DNA from 3 places in the Marinomonas rhizomae genome. Region 2 is predicted to be linked to each of the others. Evidence: riboswitches for the same ligand, from Rfam matches in the RefSeq annotation. Region 2 holds a riboswitch; each other region holds the start of a gene.
What was found. A riboswitch is a leader RNA that binds a small molecule or an ion and turns the genes downstream of it on or off. The one in region 2 is predicted to bind thiamine pyrophosphate.
Positions count from the first base shown of each region.

Region 1: linked by a shared signal. The riboswitch ahead of thiC (phosphomethylpyrimidine synthase ThiC) and the one ahead of thiD (bifunctional hydroxymethylpyrimidine kinase/phosphomethylpyrimidine kinase) in region 2 are both predicted to bind thiamine pyrophosphate.
Region 3: linked by a shared signal. The riboswitch ahead of thiB (thiamine ABC transporter substrate binding subunit) and the one ahead of thiD (bifunctional hydroxymethylpyrimidine kinase/phosphomethylpyrimidine kinase) in region 2 are both predicted to bind thiamine pyrophosphate.

Region 1 covers NZ_CP073343.1:2,323,709-2,331,930, reverse strand. Annotated here, with positions in the region: gene trhO (oxygen-dependent tRNA uridine(34) hydroxylase TrhO) at 1-12, shown strand, start outside; gene KDW99_RS11055 (SIS domain-containing protein) at 85-678, opposite strand; gene KDW99_RS11050 (YraN family protein) at 684-1,067, opposite strand; gene KDW99_RS11045 (penicillin-binding protein activator) at 1,018-2,790, opposite strand; gene rsmI (16S rRNA (cytidine(1402)-2'-O)-methyltransferase) at 2,904-3,764, shown strand; TPP riboswitch at 3,841-3,945, shown strand; gene thiC (phosphomethylpyrimidine synthase ThiC) at 4,127-6,154, shown strand; gene thiE (thiamine phosphate synthase) at 6,170-7,687, shown strand; gene thiS (sulfur carrier protein ThiS) at 7,684-7,881, shown strand; gene KDW99_RS11020 (thiazole synthase) at 7,883-8,222, shown strand, end outside.
Region 2 covers NZ_CP073343.1:4,049,045-4,057,266, forward strand. Annotated here, with positions in the region: gene KDW99_RS18970 (ABC transporter substrate-binding protein) at 1-288, opposite strand, end outside; gene KDW99_RS18975 (ABC transporter permease) at 310-1,110, opposite strand; gene KDW99_RS18980 (ABC transporter ATP-binding protein) at 1,103-1,882, opposite strand; gene thiD (bifunctional hydroxymethylpyrimidine kinase/phosphomethylpyrimidine kinase) at 1,872-2,744, opposite strand; TPP riboswitch at 2,842-2,940, opposite strand; gene KDW99_RS18990 (flavodoxin family protein) at 3,085-3,687, opposite strand; gene KDW99_RS18995 (DoxX family protein) at 3,755-4,111, opposite strand; gene KDW99_RS19000 (aldo/keto reductase) at 4,128-5,180, opposite strand; gene KDW99_RS19005 (LysR family transcriptional regulator) at 5,300-6,205, shown strand; gene KDW99_RS19010 (hypothetical protein) at 6,357-6,548, opposite strand; gene KDW99_RS19015 (hypothetical protein) at 6,618-7,016, opposite strand; gene KDW99_RS19020 (hypothetical protein) at 7,013-7,480, opposite strand.
Region 3 covers NZ_CP073343.1:3,332,984-3,341,205, reverse strand. Annotated here, with positions in the region: gene msbA (lipid A export permease/ATP-binding protein MsbA) at 1-179, shown strand, start outside; gene KDW99_RS15775 (3-deoxy-D-manno-octulosonic acid transferase) at 182-1,408, shown strand; TPP riboswitch at 1,431-1,550, shown strand; gene thiB (thiamine ABC transporter substrate binding subunit) at 1,630-2,643, shown strand; gene thiP (thiamine/thiamine pyrophosphate ABC transporter permease) at 2,655-4,250, shown strand; gene KDW99_RS15760 (thiamine ABC transporter ATP-binding protein) at 4,237-4,959, shown strand; gene KDW99_RS15755 (DMT family transporter) at 5,027-5,893, shown strand; gene KDW99_RS15750 (DMT family transporter) at 5,890-6,798, opposite strand; gene KDW99_RS15745 (DMT family transporter) at 6,813-7,715, opposite strand; gene KDW99_RS15740 (MipA/OmpV family protein) at 7,776-8,222, opposite strand, start outside.

The sequences.
Region 1 (8,222 bases), 1.7 Mb from region 2:
GAACAAGCCTGATAGTTTTATTTAAGACTAAAAAAGCCGCTCTCGAGCGGCTTTTTTGTCTTAAGTTTTTGTATTGGATTAAACCTAGTCTTCGTAGCCAAACAGTTGGCGCTCAAGTAGGTCAACTAAAATATGAATGACGCTAAGTTGGCATTCGTGAACTCTGGCGGTACCGAGTAGATTGATTTTTATCTCTGTGTCGTCTTGTGAGGTCAGTGAAGAGACGTTTTTAGCTTCTGGGCTAGTCAGCGCGACTATGCTCATTTTTCGCTCGTGGGCTGCTTGTATCGCTTGTATTATGGGGGAGGTGTTGCCTCTGTTTGCAATAACAAACAATATGTCGCCTTGATTGCCAAGTGCCGTGATCTGCTTTGAGAAGACGTCGTGGTAGCTATCGTTGTGGGTGATGGCTAATAGTGCGGAGCCTTCACCACTCAAATTAATAGCGGGTAGGCCAGGGCGCTCTCGGTCCATTCTGTCCAGCATCAATGTACTGAAATACTGAGATAGGTGAGAGCCAGTACTGTTGCCGATGCAAATGACCTTCCCGCCAGATGCAATGCTTGAAAAAATCACTTTTGCAGCATGCTCAATGTAAGGCGGTAAGCTTTCCAGAGCCTGTTGTTGTGCTTCAAAACTCTGGGCAAATTGTGTGTAGATTGCTTCTTGAAAATCCATAGTGGTTAAAATACTGCTTTAAGCCAAGTTAAATGTTGAGAGTCTATTTTTTCGTCAAATAATATCGCATCGAAGCGACTTGCATTGTTTACTTTGTTGTTCTTTTGTAGCCATAAAGCAGCGCTATTGCGAACTTTTTTAAGCTTTGATTGCCCGAGGCTTTCAGCGGCACTTCCATGAGCATTGTTTGCTCGGAAGCGAACCTCTACAAAAACATAGGTGTTTTGATCTTTAAAGATTAAATCAATTTCCCCGATACGGCAGAAGTAGTTTCTTTCTACAAACCGAAGCCCTTGCTCTAATAGAAAGGCTTCGGCAGCTTGTTCTGCTTTCTCGCCGTTATTTTTCGGCTTTTTCCTTTTGTTCAAAAAACTGCTGACTGCTCGCATATACCAAATTTCCTTTTCGGTAAGTCATGATTTCAGGTCTTTTATGAAATATGCCATTTTCATCCATGGTGATAATGCCAGTATTTGCTGAAATTTTAGTGCTTGGAAGCAATGTGAACAGCTGGTACTTGTTTGCCAGTAAGTACGAGTCAGCTCCTAGTGCTTGTAGTCTGCGTAAAATATTTGAACTCTGATTTTTAGGCAAAACTTCAAGTGAAGTATTCTTTGGTGTAAGGGCCGGTGCTTCAGTGAATAGTATGCGTTCTATGTCTTCTGGTTTTGTTGATCTTTCGGGTGCACTATCATTTAAAGTGCTGCTAGCTAACATAGGTATTTTGTCAGCGAAATAGAAATCTAAAAGCGGTCGAATTTGTTTGGCATCATTGAGTTTGCCAATATAGTAGACATAATCTAAATCTTCACGAGACCGAGCTATGCTGTCTACGTTTGTTCCAATCCATTTTTCAATGGATCTCTTGCGAGCATAGCTTTCGGTGACCAATAGTAATTTTTGAACCGCATCTTGTCTGCCTCTCGGGGTGTTCGCGTAAGACTGATTGGATGTGATAGTGACATTTTCTTTGGCGGCTTCAGCACGAAACTCATCGCTTTGTTTTAGAGCCCAGGTATCTTGTGTGCTTAAAATGGCGGCTTTGGTTGCCCCTTCTTGTTTGGCGAAGGCGATGAGTTCATGTATTTCATCTTCGGCATTTAAAGAGAAATGATACAGATTTTTAGGGTGCTGATTAATATCGAGCTGATTAAGCGCGATAACAGGGTAGGGTAACTCTAGGCGACTTACTTGAGCAACGTTGTTTTTTTGCAAAGGCCCAATAATGACGTCTGGTTGTTGTTCGTTGGCGGCATTAAGTGCTTCTTGGATAGTCGCATAGTCATCAACGTTGACGACATGAATTTCTGGCCTGGCTTGATTTTGCTTGTAGAAAGAGGCAAAGAAGCCATCAACAATAGCTTGGGATGCGCGTTCTAACTTCCCGCTCATTGGTAACATCAAGACGATCTTTTTAGGTGCCATCTGTTCAACGGAAGCCATTATTTCAAAATCTTGTGGTGGTGATAGGGCGGCTGGGTGATTTGGATTTTCAGCTTGCCACTTTTTGAACATCTGAAGTTGCTGTTCAATGGACAGGGTTTGATTTCTTAATATGCTGCTTATTGTCAGCCAGCCATTAAGTAGAGGTTTTTGCTGCTGAAATAATTCGTCCACTTCATTTTGAGTCAGGTTTTGGATCGCCATCCATAATTTTGCTTGATTTTCTTCGCCTTCGTTAAGGGGAAGGTTGTAGGTTAAATCCATGCGAAGGTCGACGACTTCTAGCCAATTTCCAAAATGTTCAAGGATGGATGCTCTTGTTTCTTTAAGTTTATTTTGATTGTCCGGATGGCGCGCAGCAATAAGCTGATTTGCTTGCTCTAGATAGCTTTTAGATTCAATTGAATCATCCAAGTAAGACGCAGACAAAGCAGCTAATAAATAGGCTTCAAATTGAATAGAAGAAGGCGTTGTTAAAAGCTTGTCTTCTAAAATATCAATGGCCTGTTGAAACTCACCTTGCTCATACAGATTTTTGGCAGAGAGGTAAGCATCGGCCAGCGCTTTGGAAACATCGGTTGTTTTTTTTGGGTGATAAATACTAGGCGGCAAAGTTCTTTCTTGTGAACCGCTATTTTTTGCTTGGACCCTGTTTTGTGGCTGCTCCATATTTAAATTCATGGAATTACAGGCGCTTAGCAGAAAAGTACAAAGAGTTAATGATATGATGCGGTAATTAATTAGGCTCATAAGCTTATAAAATGACAAATAAAAGAGGCAACATGGTACCACATAGTTCTGATGATGCGAGAGGGTCGCTGTACATAGTTGCCACTCCAATTGGCAATCTAGATGATTTCAGTAAGAGAGCAGAGCAAACTTTACGCGATGTAGACTATATAGCCGCAGAAGACACTCGACACACTCGCCGCTTGCTCAATCATTTTGCGATTGAAGCGAAGCTATTTTCAATTCACGATCACAATGAAAAAGATAAAGCTAACTACGTTGCCAGCTTACTAGAGGAAGGCAAAAATGTTGCCCTAGTCTCTGATGCGGGTACGCCACTTATTTCAGATCCTGGCTATCATGTGGTGCATGCATTACGAGAGCAAGGTCATAAAGTCGTGCCGATCCCTGGTGCTTGCGCGTTGATTTCAGCATTGTGTGCTTCTGGTTTGCCTACCGATCAGTTCTTTTTTGCTGGCTTTGTTCCTGCTAAATCCAAAGGTCGTTGTGACTTGTTTGAATCTTGGAAGAAGCAAACTGGCACCGTGGTTTTTTATGAATCTACTCACCGAGTTTATGACTCCATTGCGGATGTACAAAAAGTCTATGGTGAGGATGCTCAGCTGGTTTTAGCACGGGAAGTAACGAAAACATTTGAGACATTTTTATCCGGAACGGCCTCTGAAATACTTGCCAAGTTCGATGCAGATGCCAACCAAATGCGTGGTGAGTTTGTCGTTATGCTGAGTTTTACGCAAGAGAGCGGTAATGAAGCCGAATTAGAAGCGAAGCGTATTCTGACGATTTTGCTAGAAGATTTACCGGTTAAGCAAGCGGCAGTTATGGCGGCGAAATTAACGGGTGAGAAGAAAAATTACCTCTATAAAATGGCGCTGGAAATGCAAGCCGAGTAGTTTTTCGTTGATTGGTTCCTCAAACACTTGCTGAAAATGTGGGTGTTTACATTCCGATAAGACTGGGTATACTCAGCCCTACTTGTCGGAGTGCCATTTGGCTGAGATCGCATAATTAAATGCGGGATCCGCAGAACCTGATCGGGCTAATACCCGCGTAGGAAACAAGAAAGTCTCTATTTTTCTTTTCTGCATCGAATGAACTCCTGATTTTTATGGAATCGATGCGGTCATATGTCTACAGCATCCTTTCCTAATAAAATTCAGGGTTCATGTTTTGCAAATTAACGCCAGTAGTGCGTTTGCCTGTAAAACAGCACCCCAGACAAGCAATTCTCCATTTTTTAAATAAGGGAAGTGCTATGTCGACTACGAATAAACCTCAAAAAAAACCAAGCAAATTGTCTAAAAAACAGACTCGAGAAGAAACGCGCCAAGCCGCCAAGTCTTTTATCGAATCATTACAAGCCAAGCCTTTTCCAGCGTCTGAGCGCATATATTTGAGCGGATCAGACGATTCGATTCGCGTTCCTATGCGTAAGATCAACTTAACCGATACACCGATTGGTTCTGATCCAGATAACCTGACTTTCGAACCCAATGAAGCCATCTATGTTTATGATTGTTCTGGTCCATATGCGGATCCGCACGAAAATATCGATGTGTATCGTGGTTTGGCGCCAATGCGTGCTTCTTGGATCGACAAGCGCAATGACTCCGAGGTGTTGCCCAGTGTGTCGTCAGAATTTGCGCAATCACGTTTAGAAAACTCGGCTCTGGATGAATTGCGTTTTAAAGAGTTACCTAAAGTACGCAAAGCGCGCCAAGGCAAGTGTGTGACGCAAATGCATTACGCTCGACAAGGTATTGTTACGCCAGAAATGGAATACATCGCTTTACGTGAAAATCAAAATATTGATGCAATCAAGAGCGAATTATTATTGAAGCAGCACCCAGGTCAAAGCTTTGGGGCGAATCTACAAACACGCATTACGCCAGAGTTTGTTCGTGATGAAGTGGCAAGAGGTCGCGCCATCATTCCAAACAACATTAATCATCCAGAATCTGAGCCCATGATCATTGGTCGTAATTTTTTAGTGAAGGTGAACGCCAACATTGGTAACTCTGCCGTGACGTCTTCCATTGAAGAAGAAGTAGAAAAACTGGTGTGGTCAACTCGTTGGGGCGCAGACACTGTAATGGATCTATCGACCGGTAAAAACATTCATGAAACGCGTGAATGGATCTTGCGTAACTCGCCCGTGCCAATTGGCACCGTACCTATTTATCAAGCTTTGGAAAAAGTCGATGGCGTGGCCGAAAATCTTAACTGGGACGTGTTTCGAGATACCTTGATCGAGCAAGCGGAGCAGGGCGTGGATTACTTTACTATTCATGCCGGCGTTTTGCTGCGCTATGTGCCCATGACGGCGAAACGCCTGACGGGCATCGTGTCTCGCGGTGGTTCTATCATGGCGAAATGGTGTTTGGCGCACCATACAGAAAGCTTCTTGTACGAGCGCTTCCGCGAGATTTGTGAGTTGTGCGCGCAATACGATGTGGCCTTGTCGCTTGGTGATGGCTTGCGTCCGGGGTCTATCATGGATGCCAATGACGAAGCACAAATGTCGGAACTTCGCACCTTGGGCGAGTTGACAAAAGTCGCTTGGGAGTACGATGTGCAAGTGATGATCGAAGGGCCGGGGCACGTGCCAATGCAGCTTATCGAAGAGAATATGACCGAGCAGCTGAAGCATTGTCACGAAGCACCCTTTTACACGTTAGGGCCATTAACGCAAGACATTGCTCCGGGTTACGATCATATCACGTCTGGCATTGGTGCCGCGCAAATTGGTTGGTACGGCTGTGCCATGCTGTGCTACGTGACGCCGAAAGAGCACCTTGGCTTGCCAAACAAAGAAGACGTAAAAGAAGGTTTGATCACCTATAAAATCGCCGCTCATGCAGCGGATTTGGCCAAGGGACATCCAGGGGCGCAAATTCGTGACAATGCCTTGTCGAAAGCGCGTTTTGAGTTTCGTTGGGAAGATCAGTTCAACCTGTCGTTAGACCCTGAAACCGCCCGTTCCTACCATGATGAAACATTGCCACAAGCTTCCGGCAAAGTGGCACATTTCTGTTCCATGTGCGGGCCAAAATTTTGCTCGATGAAAATCACCCAAGAAGTTCGCGACTATGCAAAAGGGTTAGAGAGTGCAAAAGAGTTCGAAGGCACACAGGCAATCGATGTGAGTGCTTTAGAAGCGAACGCAGGTATGCAGCAAATGTCTGAGCACTTTCGTGAGCTAGGCAGTGATGTCTACTTAACCACAGATAAGTTAACCACAGATAAATTAACGTCAAACAAATCAAAAGAAGAATCGCTGTAAGCGAAAGGAGGATATATGTCTATAAAACCTCCTGTGGTCTGGTGCGTGGGCGAGTCGGACTCGTCCGCCAACGTTGGACTTCAAGCGGATTTGGGTACAGGGCAAGATTTAGGTTGCCACGTGCAAACCATCGTCACTTGCATCACAGCGCAAAACCACAAAGAAGTGCGCTCCGTCGAGGCTGTTTCTTTGTCCATGTTCGATGAGCAGTGGCAAACCTTGCTCGACGACGTACCGCCAGATGCTATTAAAGTGAGCTTGCTACCATCCATTGAGATAGTAAAAGCCTGCTCGATTTGGTTGAAGCGTATTAAAGCAGACTTTCCTACTGTGTTGGTTGTCTTTGATCCCGTAATAGCGGCGAGCTGCGAGTCGGGAAACCTGTTGCAGCAAGACTCAGTCGGAGCGTCTTTATTAGAGTCATTACTGCCTTATGTGGATGTAATTACACCTAACTCGATAGAGTTTGAGCGGTTGACAGGCTTATCAGCTCAACAGTCAGTGGTTGATATACAAGGTCAATTGGCCGCGTATTTATCATCGTCAAGGTGTGCTTGGCTACTCAAAGCAGGACATTCAAACTCAGAACAAGCAACAGACTGGCTGGTGAATCGGGATTCTATCATTGGTTTCGCATGCGAAAAACTGGTCGTACAAAACACCCGTGGCACAGGCGACGCCTTGTCGATAGCGCTGGCTGGCTTTATCGCTCATGGCTACGATCTTTTAGATGCGATGACTATGGCGCAAGCTTATATCACTGGTGCCTTGAAAACAGACGTGGAAATAGGCAAAGGAATTGGTTCATTGGGTCGACCTGGTTGGCCTCTTCAGATTGAAAACCTTCCAGCGATTGTTTCACCAAACATGAACACAAAGGCTTCAACAACGCTGCCTTTCGCCAAGATGGACCTCAAAAAAATGGGCTTGTATCCCGTTGTTGATTCTGTGGATTGGTTGGAGCGAGTGCTAAAGCAAGGCGTAAAAATTGCTCAGTTGCGCATCAAAGACCCTGACGACGCCGATCTAGAAAGTAAAATTCAACAAGCTATTACACTAGGAAAAGAATACGGCGCTCAAGTCTTTATCAATGACTATTGGCAGCAAGCCATCGCTTTTGGCGCTTATGGTGTTCATCTCGGTCAAGAAGATTTAGACGTGGCGGATTTAGAAAAAATCCAAGCGGCAGGCTTGCGACTCGGCATCAGTACCCATGGTTACTATGAAATCGCTCGGGCCCAGTCCATCCAGCCTAGTTACATAGCTTTAGGTCATATTTACCCAACGCAAACCAAAGACATGCCATCTCAGCCACAAGGTTTAACGCGTCTTGCTCACTATGCGACTTTATTAAAAGGCGCGTTTCCGACAGTGGCAATTGGTGGCATCAATGCCGAACGATTACCGAGCGTTACGCAAACGGGCGTCGATAGTGTTGCTTTGGTGACAGCCATCACTAAAGCGGTTAATCCAGAATCAGCGACTCGGTCACTTATCATGTCTTTTGAACAATATGCGAGAGATGAATCATGAAGATTATGTTAAACGATACTGTCCACGAATTTGTTGGAGAGACGCTCGAAGATTTGCTTACTCAATTAGGCAAGACCGAGCAAGGTATTGCCATTGCGATTAATCAGCAAGTAGTGCCAAAAAGCTTGTGGCGCAGTACGGAACTGAATGAGCAGAGTCAGGTGTTTATTTTTGAATCGATTGCAGGAGGCTAATATGTCGTCTTTATTTATTGCTGGACACGAATTTCATTCTCGACTTTTTACCGGAACTGGGAAGTACGCCAGTTCCGATACCATGATGGATTCTTTAAGCGCCAGTGAGAGCGAATTGGTCACGTTATCGCTGCGTCGTATGGATTTAAAAAATCAGACGGACAACATTCTTCAACCTTTGTTGCAACAGGGGATAAAACTACTACCTAATACGTCTGGTGCACGCACCGCGAAAGAAGCGGTATTTGCCGCTGAACTTGCTCGTGAGGCATTAGAAACCAACTGGGTGAAGTTAGAAATTCATCCGGATCCGCGTTATTTAATGCCAGATGGTATGGAAA
Region 2 (8,222 bases):
ACCAGCAGACACATCCATGGTCAAATTTGGTTGGTATGACACGGCCAAGTCCACTTTACCTGCGGCGACTAATTTAGCAGGCGTACTTGGATCAGCAGGCTCTTCGATTTTCACCTGCAGGCCTGCCTGTTCAAAGTAGCCACGCTCTTTGGCAATAATGATAGGGCCATGACCTGGATTAACAAACCAATCCAGCATTAACGTTAGCTTCTTTTCTGCCGCCATAACATTATTCGAAACCAGCACCGCAAACAGAGCAATGGCACTCAGCAATGTATTTTTATTCATCGATTTTTTCCTTATATGGTTCTACTTATTTTGCCAAGGGATGGCTTTTTTCAATACTATGTCCGTGCTGAAATACAAGATGATCGAGAGCACCGCGAGAATAAATAAGGCGGCAAACATCTCATCAATAATCATCCGCGCATTCGCTTGCAGCATCAGATAACCCAAGCCTTCGCTTGACCCTACCCATTCGCCAACCACCGCACCAATCGGCGCAATAACAACGGCAACACGAATGCCTGAAGCGAGCGTCGGCAAAGCCGCAGGCAATTGAATATGCCGCAACAATTGCCACTTCGAGGCGCCCATGGTTTTAGCAAGGTCAAGATAACCGGTAGGTGTGTTACGCAGGCCGTCATAACAACAGGTCGTCACCGGAAAGAAGATAATAATGGCCGCAATGACCACTTTTGAGGCAATGCCATAGCCTAACCAGAGCATCATCACCGGCGCGATAGCAAACACAGGAATGGCTTGGCTAGCAATGAGTATGGGGAGCAGCCAACGCTTAAGCGGCTGAAACATCAACATCATCAAGGCAAACAATAAGCCCATGGTTAACCCTAAACCGAGACCGAGCAAAATTTCTTGCGCGGTAACCCAAGTATGCTTGAGCAGCACATCATAGCGGGTTCCTAAACGATCGAGCACCGCGATTGGCGACGGCAAAATAAAGCTTGGCATCTGAAAAGCCACCACCACAATTTGCCAAAGACCAAGAATCACTGCCGTGCTGATCACCAACCGTAGCGCCGAATACGTAATACGCTCTTTCTTACTAAGGCGTGTCGACACAGAATGGTACTGAGCCATATCACTCATAGTCTTTCTCCAACTGATCCAAAATAGCTTGTTGCAAAGCAGCGCATTCAGCATCGAGTTTTCGAGGTGGCGACGACTCAGGAACATCCAACTGCTGAGCTTGGGCTGGCGCACCTTGAAGAACATACAATTGATCTGCCAAACGCACTGCCTCTTGCGGATCATGAGTGATCAATACAACCGTTTTGTCTTTTAACAAGGAGGCGGACAACGTCTGCAACTTGTGCCGAGTAACCGCATCAAGCGCTGAAAAGGGTTCGTCCATCAACACCAGCGGTTTGTCTTGCATTAAAGTACGAGCAAGCGCCACCCGTTGACGCATACCACCGGACAGTTGGGCGGGAGTCATATAGGCATTATCTGCAAGGCCGACTTGCTCAAGCAAAATCAGTGCGCGCTGCTTATCGTGTTCTTTGTTAGGAGCGGCATTGGCAAAGCGTGAGCTTAAACACACGTTGTCCAACACATTTAGCCAGGGAAGGAGCAAATCTTGCTGTGCCATATACGCAATATGGTCATGCAATACTATATTCTCAGCAGATACGTTATTGCCACTAACCGCAATCTCACCTTGCCATTCCACTTGATCGTCTAGTAGACCAGCAAGATAACGCAATATCGTCGTTTTACCGCTGCCACTACGACCCAGCAGCACCGTCCACTGATTCGCCGGAATGGTCATATTCATCCCTGCTAGCGTTGGTACCGGAGTGCCTTTGTATTGAAGGCCCCCATGACGAATCTTTATGCCGATGATGGCTTTAGCGCACATCTTGATGGCCTGCAAAGAAGTGATGAACTGGGCCGTGGCCTTGACCGATATCTAACTCATCCGCATGGGCAATCGCGCCGGTAATATACTGTTTACCTAACTGAACGGATTGCTGCAGGCTATTGCCCTGAGCAAGGTAAGAGGCAATCGCAGAAGACAGTGTGCAGCCTGTTCCATGGGTATTTTTTGTGACTAGCCGTTTAGCGCTTAATAGCTCAAAGCCATCTTGTGTGATCAAAAGGTCGTTACTGTTTTCGTCCGCCTCTAAATGCCCTCCTTTTAGCAAAACCGCCTTAGCGCCCAATGCACGTAAATCCGCCATCATATCGTTCATTTCGACTTCAGATTGAGGCACGGCATGACCGGTTAGCGCGGCCGCTTCAGGTAGGTTGGGTGTAACAATGTCAGCAAGAGGGAGTAATGTCTCTTTTAACGCGGATATTGCCGAGTGCTTTAGCAATAAATCACCGCTAGTAGCCACCATCACAGGATCAATCACGATATATTTCGGCTCGTATTGGCGTAATTTAGCGGCCACGACCTTGATGATACTGACATCAGCCAGCATGCCTATTTTCACCGCAACAATATTAAGATCAGTAAAAACGGCGTCTAGTTGACTCGCGACATGGTCAAGCGGAATCGGATAAATAGCCGAAACGCCTAGCGTATTTTGTGAAGTAATCGCGGTAATGACAGAACAGGCAAAGCTACCCGTGGCGGACATAGCCTTAATATCCGCTTGAATACCCGCACCGCCGCCACTGTCTGACCCTGCAATGGTAAGCACAATAGGAATATTTTTTGACGCGGTTTGATTCGTTTTTTGCTGTTTAAGGTGTTGCTGTGTAGATGGTGCCATTATCGTTCCTATTAAAGACGTATAGGAACTGACTTTGGCCATTCTGGAGGGATCAAAGATCGGACTCGCATAAGATAGCCGTAATTGCTCGGCTAAAGGCAAAGTGCAAATAGTTCCCTACGCCAGTGCTAACTGAATCAGGTTCTGCGGGTCTCTTTCGATCTCAGCCAATGCATTGGCCCCCCGACTATTTCACAGAAAGGATAACAGGACATTCAGGTGAAAGGTATTCTTTTTTAAACAGCCGACACATACAAAAACGGCCCTCTTTACACTAAAGAGGGCCGTTTGATTTCAGAAGTAATGTACCGTAACAAGGATTTACAACAGCCACATAACGCTATGAAATTTCTCGCAAACTAAGCTCTGTCTCAAACGAATAAAATTTCGCACTTAGACCTGCAACACGTACCCCATAAAGGCGCGCGGTATCGAGATCCCCTTGCGACATTTCTTCAGGTCCAGCATCGGCAGCAACTTGTGCCATTGGACCAAGAAATGACCCCATTCGGTTGATATCATCACGCTGTGACGCTTTTGTATTAGAAGACTTCATTCCCATACCGACCCAAATACCTCTATGCTGAGCCGCAAATAAAGTGAAGTATTGCAGAGTCGATAGCTTGTCACCATTGATACTAGAGCTGTTGGTAAAACCGCCGAACACTTTGTTTTTCCATTGATCTTCGAACCACGGCTTTGATGATGCATCAGCAAACTTCTTGAACTGCCAACTTGGCCCGCCCATATAGGTTGGAGATCCTAAAATCACAAAGTGCGCTTTGCTAATATCAGACCACGCTGTTTCGCTTAACTCACCATTTGCATCAATCGGTAGCAGTTTGGCGTTCGCTCCATCCGCAACAGCTTCTGCCACTCGTCGAGTATGGCCATAACCAGAATGATAGATAACTACCCCTTTCAACTCTGAAGAAAAACTCATAACACACCTCTTAATTTGATTGATAAAACTTGCCCTAAAGACAAAACAAAAAACGCCCGGCTTTTCATCACAGAGCACAACGCAAAGGCTTTTGCCTAAATTGAAATAACAGAACTACCAAAACCAACAATGGAAAAATGACATGCAGCCACTGCTGATATAGTACGAGCGTAATAAGCGCCCCCACTAAAACCAAACCACCTAAAGCAAGACCAGCCTGCCGCAATTTAAGCGACGACTTGGTTTGCCAATAAGCACTTAAAAGCTCAAGTGCCGCGGTGATGTAATGGAAACCATCGGGGTAACCCCAACGGCTGTAGTCTTCAAGCAAGGGAGCAGGAGGAAACACATTCAACAATCCCGCAAAGACAAAAAAAGCGACCAACAACCAAGTCATAAAAAATTGGTAAGAAAACAGTTTCATCTGACTACTCTCCTAGCTATCGCAATGTTGGCGTAGTTTGCTTACCGGACGGCATGCGAGTAGGCGCGGTACGTTCAAGCATCCAGCCAGGATATTCCGGAACCAGACGACTAACAGAGTCCAGAATAGTTAGATCTTGCTGATCTAACTGGATCTCTACTGCTGCAAGGTTCTGCTCTATTTGATCGAGGCGTTTTGCTCCTGTAATCACAGACGTTACAAAAGGCTTACTCAATACATAAGCAAGTGCCACGGCAGCAATAGAAGCATCATGTTTTGCTGCAATCGGTCGCATAGCATCAACACACGCCCAAACTTTGTCCCTATCCACAGGAGGAAAGTCAAAATTGGCACGCCGCCCTTCGCCTTTTGAGTCTGGCGAAAATTTTCCTGATAGCAGCCCGCCAGCCAAAGGAGACCAAGCCAGTAATCCCATCTTTTCTTCCATTAACATGGGAGCCATTTCACGCTCTAAATCTCTCCCAGCCAAAGAAAAATAGCCTTGCACCGTTTCAAATCGCGCAAAGCCTTCTCGCTCAGCAATGCCCTGTGCTTTCGCGATCCGCCAAGCCGCCCAATTAGACAAACCGATATAACGAATCACTCCTCGCGAAATAAGGTCATCAAGTGTACGAAGTGTTTCTTCAATGGGCGTAACAGGATCGTTAGCGTGAATTTGATATAGATCGATGTAATCCGTCTGCAAACGTTCCAAACTTGCCTCCACCGAATCCAAAATATGGCCTCGAGAAGCGCCTCTATCATTCGGACCATTGCCCGAAGGATTAAAGACCTTAGTTGCAATGACCACATCTTTACGAGGCACGTTCAGATTTTTTAAAGCTTGGCCTAACATTTTCTCGGAGTGGCCATTTGTGTACACATCCGCCGTATCAAAAAAATTAACACCAGCGGAAAAGCAACAATCCACAATACTGTCTGCTGTCGCCTGATCCATTCCAGCAATATCGTGATATAGACCTTGCTGACCAACCGGACCAAATGTCATAGTTCCAAGGCATATTTCCGACACAAATAACCCAGTATTACCCAGTTGGTTATAGCGCATGTCATTCTCCCAAATAAGTGGAACCAGCTCGCCTGACTCTCTAGGATTCCACTTTACCTTGTGATATTTTTACGATAAAGCACCCTAATAAAAACCCATTGTTATCAAAAAGAGAAACAATGCAAAACCTTGATAATCTAGCTATATTTATTCGTATCTCAGAAATGGGCAGTTTCACAGGCGCCGCAGAAAGCCTTGGCATCCAAAAAGGTCGAGCCTCTAATGTCGTACGCCAATTAGAAGCTCAGGTTGGAACGCGTCTTCTACACCGCTCAACTAGAAAAGTTCAACTCACAGAAAACGGGCGAAATTTTTATCTACGAGCTTGCGCTTTACTCGCTGATGCAGAAGAACTCAATTTTATGTTTGCAAAGGATGATGCTCTGCTTGAAGGTCGAATACGTGCAGATTTACCAACAGAATTCGCGCGCGCGAACATTATTCCTGAATTACCTAAATTCATGGAAAAGTACCCTGGTATTGAACTCGAAATTTCCAGTACAGACCGCAGGGTGGATTTAATAAAAGAAGGAATGGATTGTGTACTTAGGGTCGGAGGTGTTCTCGACGATACACTGGTTGCTAGGCACCTTGGCGATCTAAAAATGGTGAATGCAGCAAGCCCTGAGTATCTTAAACAATACGGAGTCCCGCACACACTGGAGGACTTAATAAGCCAAGGCCATCGCATTGTTCACTACACACCAACATTAGGTAATCGTCCATTCGGATGGGAATATTATGATGGTCAAAGCTATCAATCCCTAGACCTCCCCGGCTCACTGCGTGTCAACAACGTTCAGACTTACCATGGCGCGGGCATAGCTGGACTTGGATTGATACAAGCCGGCCTATCCAGCCTGAAACCATTTTTAAGCGACGGATCTCTTGTTGAAGTACTACCAAGCCTACAATCAGAACCTTTACCTGTTTCTATTGTCGTAGCACACAGACAAAACTTGTCTCGTCGAGTACGCATTTTTATATCTTGGATTGAGGAAGTATTAACGCCTTATCTTGATTAGTTTGACTTCAACAGTGCCCAGATTTTTTAGACAGTAAACACAAACAAAAACAGCCCTCTTACTATAAAGAGAGCCGTTTGATTAAACTATTAACTCAGGAGGATTATTCCCACTCTATCGTTAACGAGAGCCGCAAGCCCTTTAAATACGCCTACTTGGTACTTGGCTCTGTCGTAGTACCATTATTAGTACCACGTTCAGCGCTTTGTTTGGCCTTTTCTTCACGACGACGCTTCAACTCAGCACGTGCCCAAGCAGAGGACTCGGCCATATCGCGGCGGAGTTCATACATCTCTTCTACAGTGAGCAATCTAGCTCTTGATTCACTAGATAAGTTACACATGACTTCTCCGAGCTAGCAATCACATTAGTCAGCAGATAGGTATAAAGTCTTAACGGGGCTTCAAAAATATTAATAACTAAGAACTAGTATTTCATCGTCTAAAACCTCAGCAGTTACAGAGCCATCTTCACTAACGAAAAGCTTCGAAGATACCAAGTCGGGATTAAAACCAACCATAGTCAGACTTTCCTCTATAGCCTCTCTATCTGACTCCATCAACACTTGATCAAACATGAGAGCCTCTCTAATTGGACCGTTATCTCCAAAGGTATATTTATATAACTTTGGCTTTTGAGGCAGTGTTTCTACAATCTGCTCTACCGAGTCACTGGCCATGAAATAATATGAAAAACTGCCAAGACTCGTCTGATAGTTCTCAGAAAAAGCCAGTTTAAGAAGGTAAAATCCAAACATTGAAACACTAAGCAATAGTATTAGAGCCGTCGAATACAAATATTTCTTTCTCATTTAAGAACCTCGAAAAGGCCATCAGCGTTAGAAATATTGATCGTATTTAAAAAGCTTGGCAGATTTTTCTGATCAGGTTGCCCTCTTAAATCTAACGGGAACAAATATGGCTTTATCGTCTTATTTTTGCGCTCACCTACAGGGCCGTAAGTGTCCCAAATTTTCAGAGCTAGGTCTTTTTCAATTGGCTCACATAGTTCAATATAATCAGTAGATGGATCAATTGATCGGTAGACAGATATGAGATTTGAAATCAAATCTTCTGCACTAAACCCACTATTAGTTACGTTTCTGAAAATCCAATTGCCCTGCAAAGCTTCAAAATCATGTGATACATCGAGAACAATGGACATAAATACCGATTTTTTTTGCGATAGGTTAAGCCCTTTTTGTATAGAGTACCTCTTTTTAATTCCTACTGAGATATTTCTTTTTAGAGCTGACATTTTTTGATGGTAAGACACAATAAAATCATCGCCACCAGAAGCAGACTCAGAGCTCTCCCTAAGTATTTTTTTCCAGAGATAAAGAGCCCCATCTCCTCTTCCATTACTAGGGTATGCATGCCCGAGGTCTATCCAGCCACACTGTTTGGTGTAGATAAGACCGTATTTTTATCATCAAATGAATAATCACTTTTTCCTATGATGTCTCCGCGACTAGACATAAAAAACTACTTCCTTGCTTGAATTTTTGTCACATGTAAACCTCATAGGCAATTCTAGTCAATACCTGCATTAACAAACCCTAAAAAGCTTACAAAAAGAAGACATAAATAACCCTTAAAGCTTACACTAGGACAACACTCTATCTCTTATGCCCCCTCACTCATAACCTCCCCACAAAACTCGCTATCTCTTCGTTCCGTTCCCTTTGTTTCTCCTGGGCGTAGTCAACGCAGTCTTCTACATCAAACGTGTATTTGGACTTGCCTGTCGGCGCGAGCCTAGCGGGCTTTTTCTTGACTCGATTAAGATAACAGCATCTTTTCGTAGATAACTCTCGCTCTATTCTTAAACAGTTTTTCGCACCTACATCAAAGAGCATGGATTCCCGCCTTCGCGAGGAATGACGGTGGGCGTAGTTTTCGTTTGCCAGTGCACTAACGACTTCCTTCCCTTATTCTCACCATGACTTATTTTCCTCAGCCAATAAAAAACCCGCTTCAAACGAAGCGGGTTTTTACGTGTTTCTATTTATTCAGTT
Region 3 (8,222 bases), 720 kb from region 2:
TGGAAAATCGTACTACGATCGCGATCGCTCACCGACTCTCGACGATTGAAAATGCCGATATTATTGCGGTGGTGGACCATGGAGAGATTATCGAGCAAGGCTCGCATAGTGAGTTACTGGCGTTAGATGGCGCTTATGCGCAGCTTCACAATCAGCAATTCAGTGAGACTCCAGCTTAACTATGTGGCTATACCGTTCTTTATTGGTGTTATTAACGCCGGTTATTTTATCGAAAATACGGCGTTTTAAGAAAACCTATAAACATTATCGTGCAAAAGAAGCCTTTGGCTTTTGGTCTTCTGTTGAAGCGGATTTATGGATTCATTGTGCGTCTGTGGGGGAGGTACTGGCCGTTCGTCCTTTGGTGCTTCAGTGGCGTGAAAAGTATCCTACGCAAAAATTGTTAATTACTACAATGACACCAACGGGTGCAGAGCAAGTGGTTAAAACCTTCCCTTTTGCTGAGCATCGATATTTGCCAATGGACTGGCGCTCAAGTGTTAAAAGGGCGCTGAAAAAGCTGACTTGCAAACATTTATTGATTGTTGAAACTGAGCTTTGGCCAAACTTGTTGCAACTCGCTAAGTATAAAGGTCTGCGTGTTGAAGTTGTGAACGCACGCCTTAGTGATCGTTCTTTTCTACGTTATAAAAAGTTTTCGACTATTTCTAAGTCTTTGTTTGCCTTGCCTGACTGCTTTCTGGCTCATGCCCAAGCTGATGCTGTGCGCTTTGAAGAGTTGGGAGCGAAGAAAGTATTGGTGACAGGAAGTATCAAATTTGATCTTGCTGTCCCCCCTGAAGTATTCCAAGCCAATTGGCGTGGGCAATTAGGGGCTCGTTTTATCTGGGTGGGAGGCAGTACTCACCGAGGTGAGGATGAAATGCTCTTGCGTATTCATAAGGTGCTCTTACAGAAGTACCCTGATGCGTTATTGATACTGGTTCCTCGTCATCCCGAACGTTTTGAAGCCGTGCAAAGTTTGGCAAAACAGTATTTTGATCGAGTTGCGCTTCGCACTCAAACATCTCTCGATCAATGGACTAACTTCGAAGTGGTGGTCGGAGATTCTATGGGGGAGTTGATGCATTATTATCAAGCATCTGACTTGGCGTTTGTTGGTGGTAGCTTAATTAAGCGCGGTGGACATAACCCTATTGAGCCGGCTTTACTTGGTAAAGCTATTTTGGTTGGACCATATACCTTTAACTTTTTAGATATTACCGAACAGCTTTTACAGGTAAATGGCGCGATTCGTTGCCAAGACGAGGCGCAATTAGAGAAAGTTGTCATTGATCTAGCGGGGCAGTCGTCTCAGCGCTTCCGTCTTGGACAAGCTGCATTGCGTTTCGCAGAAAAAAACCAAGGAGCTGTTACTAGAGTGCTTGCCGAAATAGACTTCCGTTGATCGACTCTTTACAATGAGCGCTCATTATCTCATGGGGTGTTTTAGCATTTAATAAATGTTAAAGCTGAGAAGCGGATTGACCGCTAACCCACCGAACCTGATCCAGATCATGCTGGCGTAGGAATCGAGATAGCAAGTTGAGCTACCAACATGTGTAGTGGCTCAAATATCATTCTTGCCATTTCCCCTGTACGCCGCTCACTTATTTTAGGAGCGACACTTTGAAACCCTTTTCTTTATCCTCTCTTTTTTCTGCGGCTGCCGTTAGTCTTAGTGTGGTTATTTCGCCTGTAACATTGGCGACTGACACTCTAAATGTTTATACCTATGATTCGTTTGCATCTGACTGGGGGCCTGGTCCTAAGATAAAAGCTAATTTTGAGAAAGAGTGCGGCTGTAAAGTAAATTTTGTTGCGTTGGATTCTTCGGTTGGTATCTTGTCTCGTGTGCAGCTGGAAGGTAAATCGTCACAAGCAGATGTGCTTTTGGGACTAGATCTCAATCTAATGGAAGCAGCAAAGCAAACAGGCTTATTAATGGATCATAATGTTGATACTTCTGCCGTGACGATTGCTGGTGGCTGGTCTAATAAGACCTTTGTGCCATTTGATCAAGGTCATTTCGCCTTTGTTTACAACTCTGAAACGCTTGCAAACCCACCAAGGAGTTTGAAAGACGTAGTAGATAACCAAGATTTACGAGTGATTTATCAGGACCCTCGTACTAGTACACCGGGGCTTGGTTTATTGCTATGGATGAAATCTGTTTATGGGGACAATGCTGCAGATGCCTGGGAGCGCCTGTCTTCTCATACAGTAACGGTCACGAAAGGCTGGTCCGATGCATACGGTTTATTCTTGAAAGGCGAGGCGGATGTAGTGTTGAGTTACACGACTTCTCCTGCTTACCACATTGTTGCCGAAGGTGAGAATAAGTATAAAGCTGCAACTGCTAGTGAAGGGCTTTACCCACAAATTGAAGTGGCCGCTATGATGAAAGATGCACCTCATCCCGCGTTGGCTAAGCGTTTTATGCAGTTTATTCTACAGCCAGGATTTCAATCGACTGTCGCTACGGGGAACTGGATGTTGCCAGTGGTTAAGCTTGATGAGAAATTGCCAGCGGCTTTTGATAGTGCTTTAAAGCCTACAAACAATTTGGTCTTGCCAGCAAAAGACGTCGCGCAGTATCGAAAAGCGTGGATTAATGAGTGGTTAAATGCCACGACTCGATAATAGGCGTTAAGTTGCTTTCTTTTCGAGCTGTAAAAGGGTTGTGGCCAGCGCTATTGGGCGTTGGTTTTTTCCTGTTAATGGGGGCTGCCAGTTTGGCGGCTCTTTTGCGTTATAGTGAATTATCCTCCTGGTATGGTTACCTGCAGCAGCCTTATCTTTGGCGAGTTGTGCGCTTTTCCTTATGGCAAGCCTTGCTAAGTAGCGGTATTAGTTTGCTTATTGCTATTCCTGTTGCTTCTTGCCTTATTCATCGCCGGTTTTATGGGCGTGCCGCTTTACTTCAATTGTTTTCCGTCTCCATGGTGGTGCCAACCATTGTGGCTATTTTAGGATTGGTGGTTGTTTATGGACGAACTGGATGGTTGAACCAGTTGTTTGGGGTGCAAATTCCCTTATATGGTTTGGTGGGGATTTTATTAGCCCACGTGTTTTTTAATATGCCATTGGCGGTACGTCTTTTGTTGCAAGGGTATGACTTGATACCTTCAGGGCAGTGGCGCCAGGCTTCGCAGCTAGGGTTCTCTCGGTGGTCGGCTTTTCGCTGGATTGAATGGCACTATATTAAAAAGGTTCTGCCTGGTGCCTTTGTGTTAATTTTTATGTTGTGTTTTTCGAGCTTTGCTGTAGTGCTAAGCTTAGGCGGAGGGCCAAAATTTAGTACTTTGGAGGTTGCTATTTACCAAGCACTTAGGTTTGATTTTGATCTTGATAAAGCCAGTTTTTTAGCTTTGCTTCAGGTGTCGATATGTACTTTATTTGCGATTATTGTATATCGCTTAGCACCTATTAATCGTCAAGATGTGAGTTTGTTGGCGGTAAAAAGTTATGAGCTCAAAGATTCTGTTTGGGCTAAAACCGCTGATTTTTTAGTCATGCTTTGTGCGTTGTTATTGGTTATTCCACCCTTTTTAGCGATTTTTGATCCAATTTTCTCACCGGTTTTTTTGAAGACATTGCAATCCGTTGCATTGTGGAATGCTGTGCTAGTTTCCTTACAAATTGCGATTCCTGCTGCGTTGGTGAGTTTGTTGCTGGGTGTCTGCTTTGCTGTGCTTGCGCGTTTTTGTATGGCACGTCGATATTTGGCTTGGTTACCAAATAAGATTGAACATTTAGGGAATATTATTTTGATGGTGCCAGGGCTGGTGATTGCAACTGGGTTGTTTTTGACTCTACGTGACCTTGGCTTGGGGTTGCAGTCCAGTTATTGGATTGTTGTCTGGGTCAATGCTGTAATGGCCTTGCCTTTTGTGTTGCGGGCTTTGATGCCTGTCATGTATCAGCAGGAACGGCGCTTTCGAAATGTGTATGTGAGTTTAGGTGTTCAGTCATGGTCCCGATGGTGCTTAGAATGGCCGCTCGTTCGAAGCAGTGTTGCCCAGGCTTTGGGTTATGCGCTACTACTTTCTTTGGGTGATATGGGAGTCATTGCGTTATTTGGTAGTCAGGGCTTGGTGTCCTTGCCCTTGTATTTGTTTCAATTGATTGGTTCTTATCGTTTGGAAGAGGGAGCTTGTGTCGCAGTGGTATTAATCTCTCTGTGCTTGATGTTGTTTTATTGTTCATCTCGCTTTATTGGTGGAGTAACTGATCGTGTTAAATATTAACCTTCAATATGATTGGGAGAATTTTCATGCGAGCTACAGTGTGGATATTTATCCCGGTGTCACTACTTTGCTTGGAGGTAGTGGCGAAGGAAAAAGTACCCTCTTACATTTGCTGGGGGGATTTTTAATCGGTCGAGGATCGCTTTCTTTCAACGAGGAATCTCTGCTTTCTTTGCCTGCCTATGAAAGGCCAATCTCGACCTTATTTCAGAGTGATAATTTATTCCCGCAATTAAGCGTTTGGCAAAATGTTGCTATAGGCTTGTCTCCTTCTTTGTCCTTGAGCAAAGAGCAAAAGCAAAAAGTCCAATGGGCACTTGATAAAACGCAATTGATTGATAAAGCCGAACGTTTCCCGCAGGCTTTGTCTGGCGGTCAAGTTCAGCGGGTGGCTATTGCTAGAGCACTGGTTCGGAAAAAGCCGATTCTATTACTTGATGAACCTTTTAGTGCCTTAGATCCAGCGTTACGAGAAGAAATGCTCTACTTGGTGAACGACGTGACGTTAGAACTGGGATTGACTACTTTGCTGGTGTCGCATTTGCCGCAGGAAGCGAGTCTAGTTGGTGGTCGTGTGATTTTGATAGAGCAAGGTTGCGTAACCGCTCATGAGAACGTGTCGGTATTGTCTCAGGCTGAGCCTCATCCGCTTTTCTCTCGTTACTTTGGTGTTTCTAGTGCTGGAGAGATTTCGCGTCGTAATGTCTAATAGCTCGACAAGTTAGCCTTGTTAGGTTAAATACTTCTGCTGATTTTCTTAAATAAAGAGTGACCGAGTGCTTGATAATCATGAGTTGTTGAAAAAAGGGATTATGATGACAATCGCATATGCGTTTGTAATGTCCCTTACGGCCTTAGCGGCTAAGCAGGCGCAAACCATAATTGCCGTATCAACTTTGGTTTTTTGGCAAAGCTTGTTTTGCGCTTTAATTTTGTTACCGCAAATGCGTGGACGTTGGCAGAAACGATCTTTTTCAGTGTGGAGGATTCATTTTTTACGTAGCTTCGGTGGCTTTATTGGTTTTCTTTTTTATTACTGGTCATTGAATCATATCCCCCTTGTAGAGGCTTCTTTACTCCGAACTTGTGCGCCATTGTGTGTTCCGTTTGTGGTATTGATACTGCATAAAATTAGGATTCCGAAGGCTCGTTGGTTGCCGCTTATTATTGGTTTTATTGGCGTGGCATTTATTATTCACCCTACACCAGATCACTTAAACCCTTGGCACATCGTGGGGTTTGCTTCAGCAATCGGTTTGGCGTTGTCTATGGTGACCACACGGATGCTGTCTCAACAGGTGTCAGGCCAAGAGACATTATTTGTGTATTTTTTTGTGTCGACGATTTTGTCTATACCATTGATTTTGGTGCAGGGTGACTCTTTGATCTTACCTGCTTCGGTATGGCCTCTTGTTGCTGCTGTTACTGTTACTTTATATGTCGGTATGTTTCTTTATAATTTAGCTTACACCTACGCACCAGCAAGTATTGTTTCTCCCGTTAGCTATATTGGTGTGGTGTTTAGTGGGTTTTGGGGGTGGGTTGTTTGGGGACATGTGCCTGATATTTACGCCATTCTTGGGATGCTGTTTATTTTTTCAAGCATTTTGATTAGTACTCGAATGGCGCGAAATAGAGGTTAGGCTGTTTGTCGTCGTTGTTTGTTTAGCTGTTTTTTATTTAATATAGTCGCCACGAATATTCCTGAAAAAATCAGTGTAATACCTGCATAGTGGAAGCTAAGCAATTGTTCACCTAAAAAAATCACCGATAGACCGATGCTGAATACGGGTAAAAGGTGGACGAAATGTCCAGCGGTCGCTGCTCCAAGCTTTTGTACACCAGTATTCCAACATAAAAATGCTCCAATTGAAGCAAATACTCCCATGTAGACAATGGCTCCCCAATTGCTTGCTGTAAAATCAGTTATTTGGCTATGTCCAAATAGTAAAAATAGAGGGGCTTGAAACAGGGTACCTATCAGTGCAGTGCAAGCAAAGAAACCAATCAAAGACATCTCTTTTGGTCGTTTAACAATAAGTACGGAATAAATGGCCCAACTAATAGCGGCGGTAATAATCCATAAATCGCCCTGCGAAAAACTGAGATGTAAAAATGTATCCAAACTGCCGCGACTAACAATGGTAATGGCGCCTAATGTGGAAACAAATATACCTGTATTTTGCAGCCAAGATGTTTTGTTTCCCAGTAGCAGACGAGCAGTAATGAGTATCATCACTGGCATGATGGAATTGAGTAAAACCGCATTGGTAACGGTTGTAGTACTGAGTCCAATATATAGGAAAAGATTGTAATTACAGATGCCAAGCCAGCCAAATAGAACGAGTAAAGGCCAGTTTTTGGCAATGACTTTTCGTTCCCGCCACAGCTTTTTATACGCAAAAGGTAAGATCATCAGACAGGCAAGGCTCCAGCGTAAAAAAGAGACAGAAAATGGATCTATCCCGTCAGAGACCAATATACGTCCTAAAATATAGTTGCCAGACCAGAAGGAAATAGGTAGTAATAGATAGATAAAAGCGGGCATTTGTTATCCTATTTTTATTTTGATTGTCTGTTTCTTTTTGATGCGTTTTGGATGAATAAACCAATAAGAATGCAAGCTAAACCAATGATAGTTGAACGTAAAATGGGCTCGCCAGCAAATTGGGATAGCCAGATAATGGAAAGTAAAGGTGACAGAAAAATTAAGTTTGCCACTTGGCTCGCGTTATTGGTTAGCTTTAGTGCTTTGTTCCACAAGACAAAACTTAGCCCCATTTCAAATAGGCCAATATAAATTGCGCCCCAAAGTCCTTCACTGTCCCAGTGACTTAGTTCACCTGTTAAGCCTGCGAATACAATGATTAAAGGGAGAGCAAAGGCAAAATTTAGTGTTAAGCCAATAAGACTAGGGCGTTTATCTTTTGTGTTTAGTAACCAGTAAAGCGCCCAGATAATGGTGCTTAAAAGGGCAAAAGCAACACCGGTAATGTTTGAGAACTCTAGTGAGGCTATTTGGCCACGAGTGGAAATATAAAGTACCCCAAAGTAGCAAGCGGCAGCAGCAATATAGTCCGCACTTTTTAGGCGTTGTTTAAGAATGGGAACGGCCATAAAGCTAAGCATGATAGCCCAAGTGTAATTAATGGCTTGCGCTTCTTGTGCAGGAAGTGTGTTGTAAGCTTGCAGCAATATCAAATAATAAAGGAATGGGTTAATTGCACCAAAAAACAAAGACGATTTCCATGATTGCTTAGCAAAACCAATAAGTTGTTTTGCTTCACCTTTTATAGTGATTAAGGATACTAAAAAAATCAAGGAGATGATGTTTGCAACAAGTAGCAATTGCGTTGGTGAAAAGTGCCTTAGTGATATGGAAAAGGCAGTAGCGACCGTTGACCAAAGCATGACAGCCCCAAGTCCAAAAAAAATGGCCTGAGTATTATTCGATAGTTTGTTCATGTATCGATTCCGAAAGCGCTAAATATGTCAGTTTATCTTTGGTGGGGACGCATATTCCAATTAAAAAGAATAAGTAAGGCCAGCTAATAAGGATGTTATCGTATTGTCCTCTACAATTGGGCTTTGTAAAATTTTATCGTCGTATCTTGAGTGGCTGATTCCAATAATAAAAGTGGCATTGCGAGACAGAGGGTAAATACCTCTTAAGCCATACTTAACCTCAGAAACAGATCCAGTGTTGTAGGCGGCAATAGCGCCACTGGTTAGTGTAGATTCAGCTTGAGTGGTTCCAAATAGGTGGTTACTCATTTTGCCGTCCATATATTGATAAGAAATAGACGGAATTATCTTCCAAGCACCGACAGGAACAGGGAAGCCGGCGGAAATTTGTGCGTAGTATCCATCGTGTGCGCCGCTGATATCTTGTGCGATTTTGGTCGATATTGGGCCAATTCTATAATTCGCAAACATCATTACGCTGTCATCTCTATCATCAAGCATACTGAT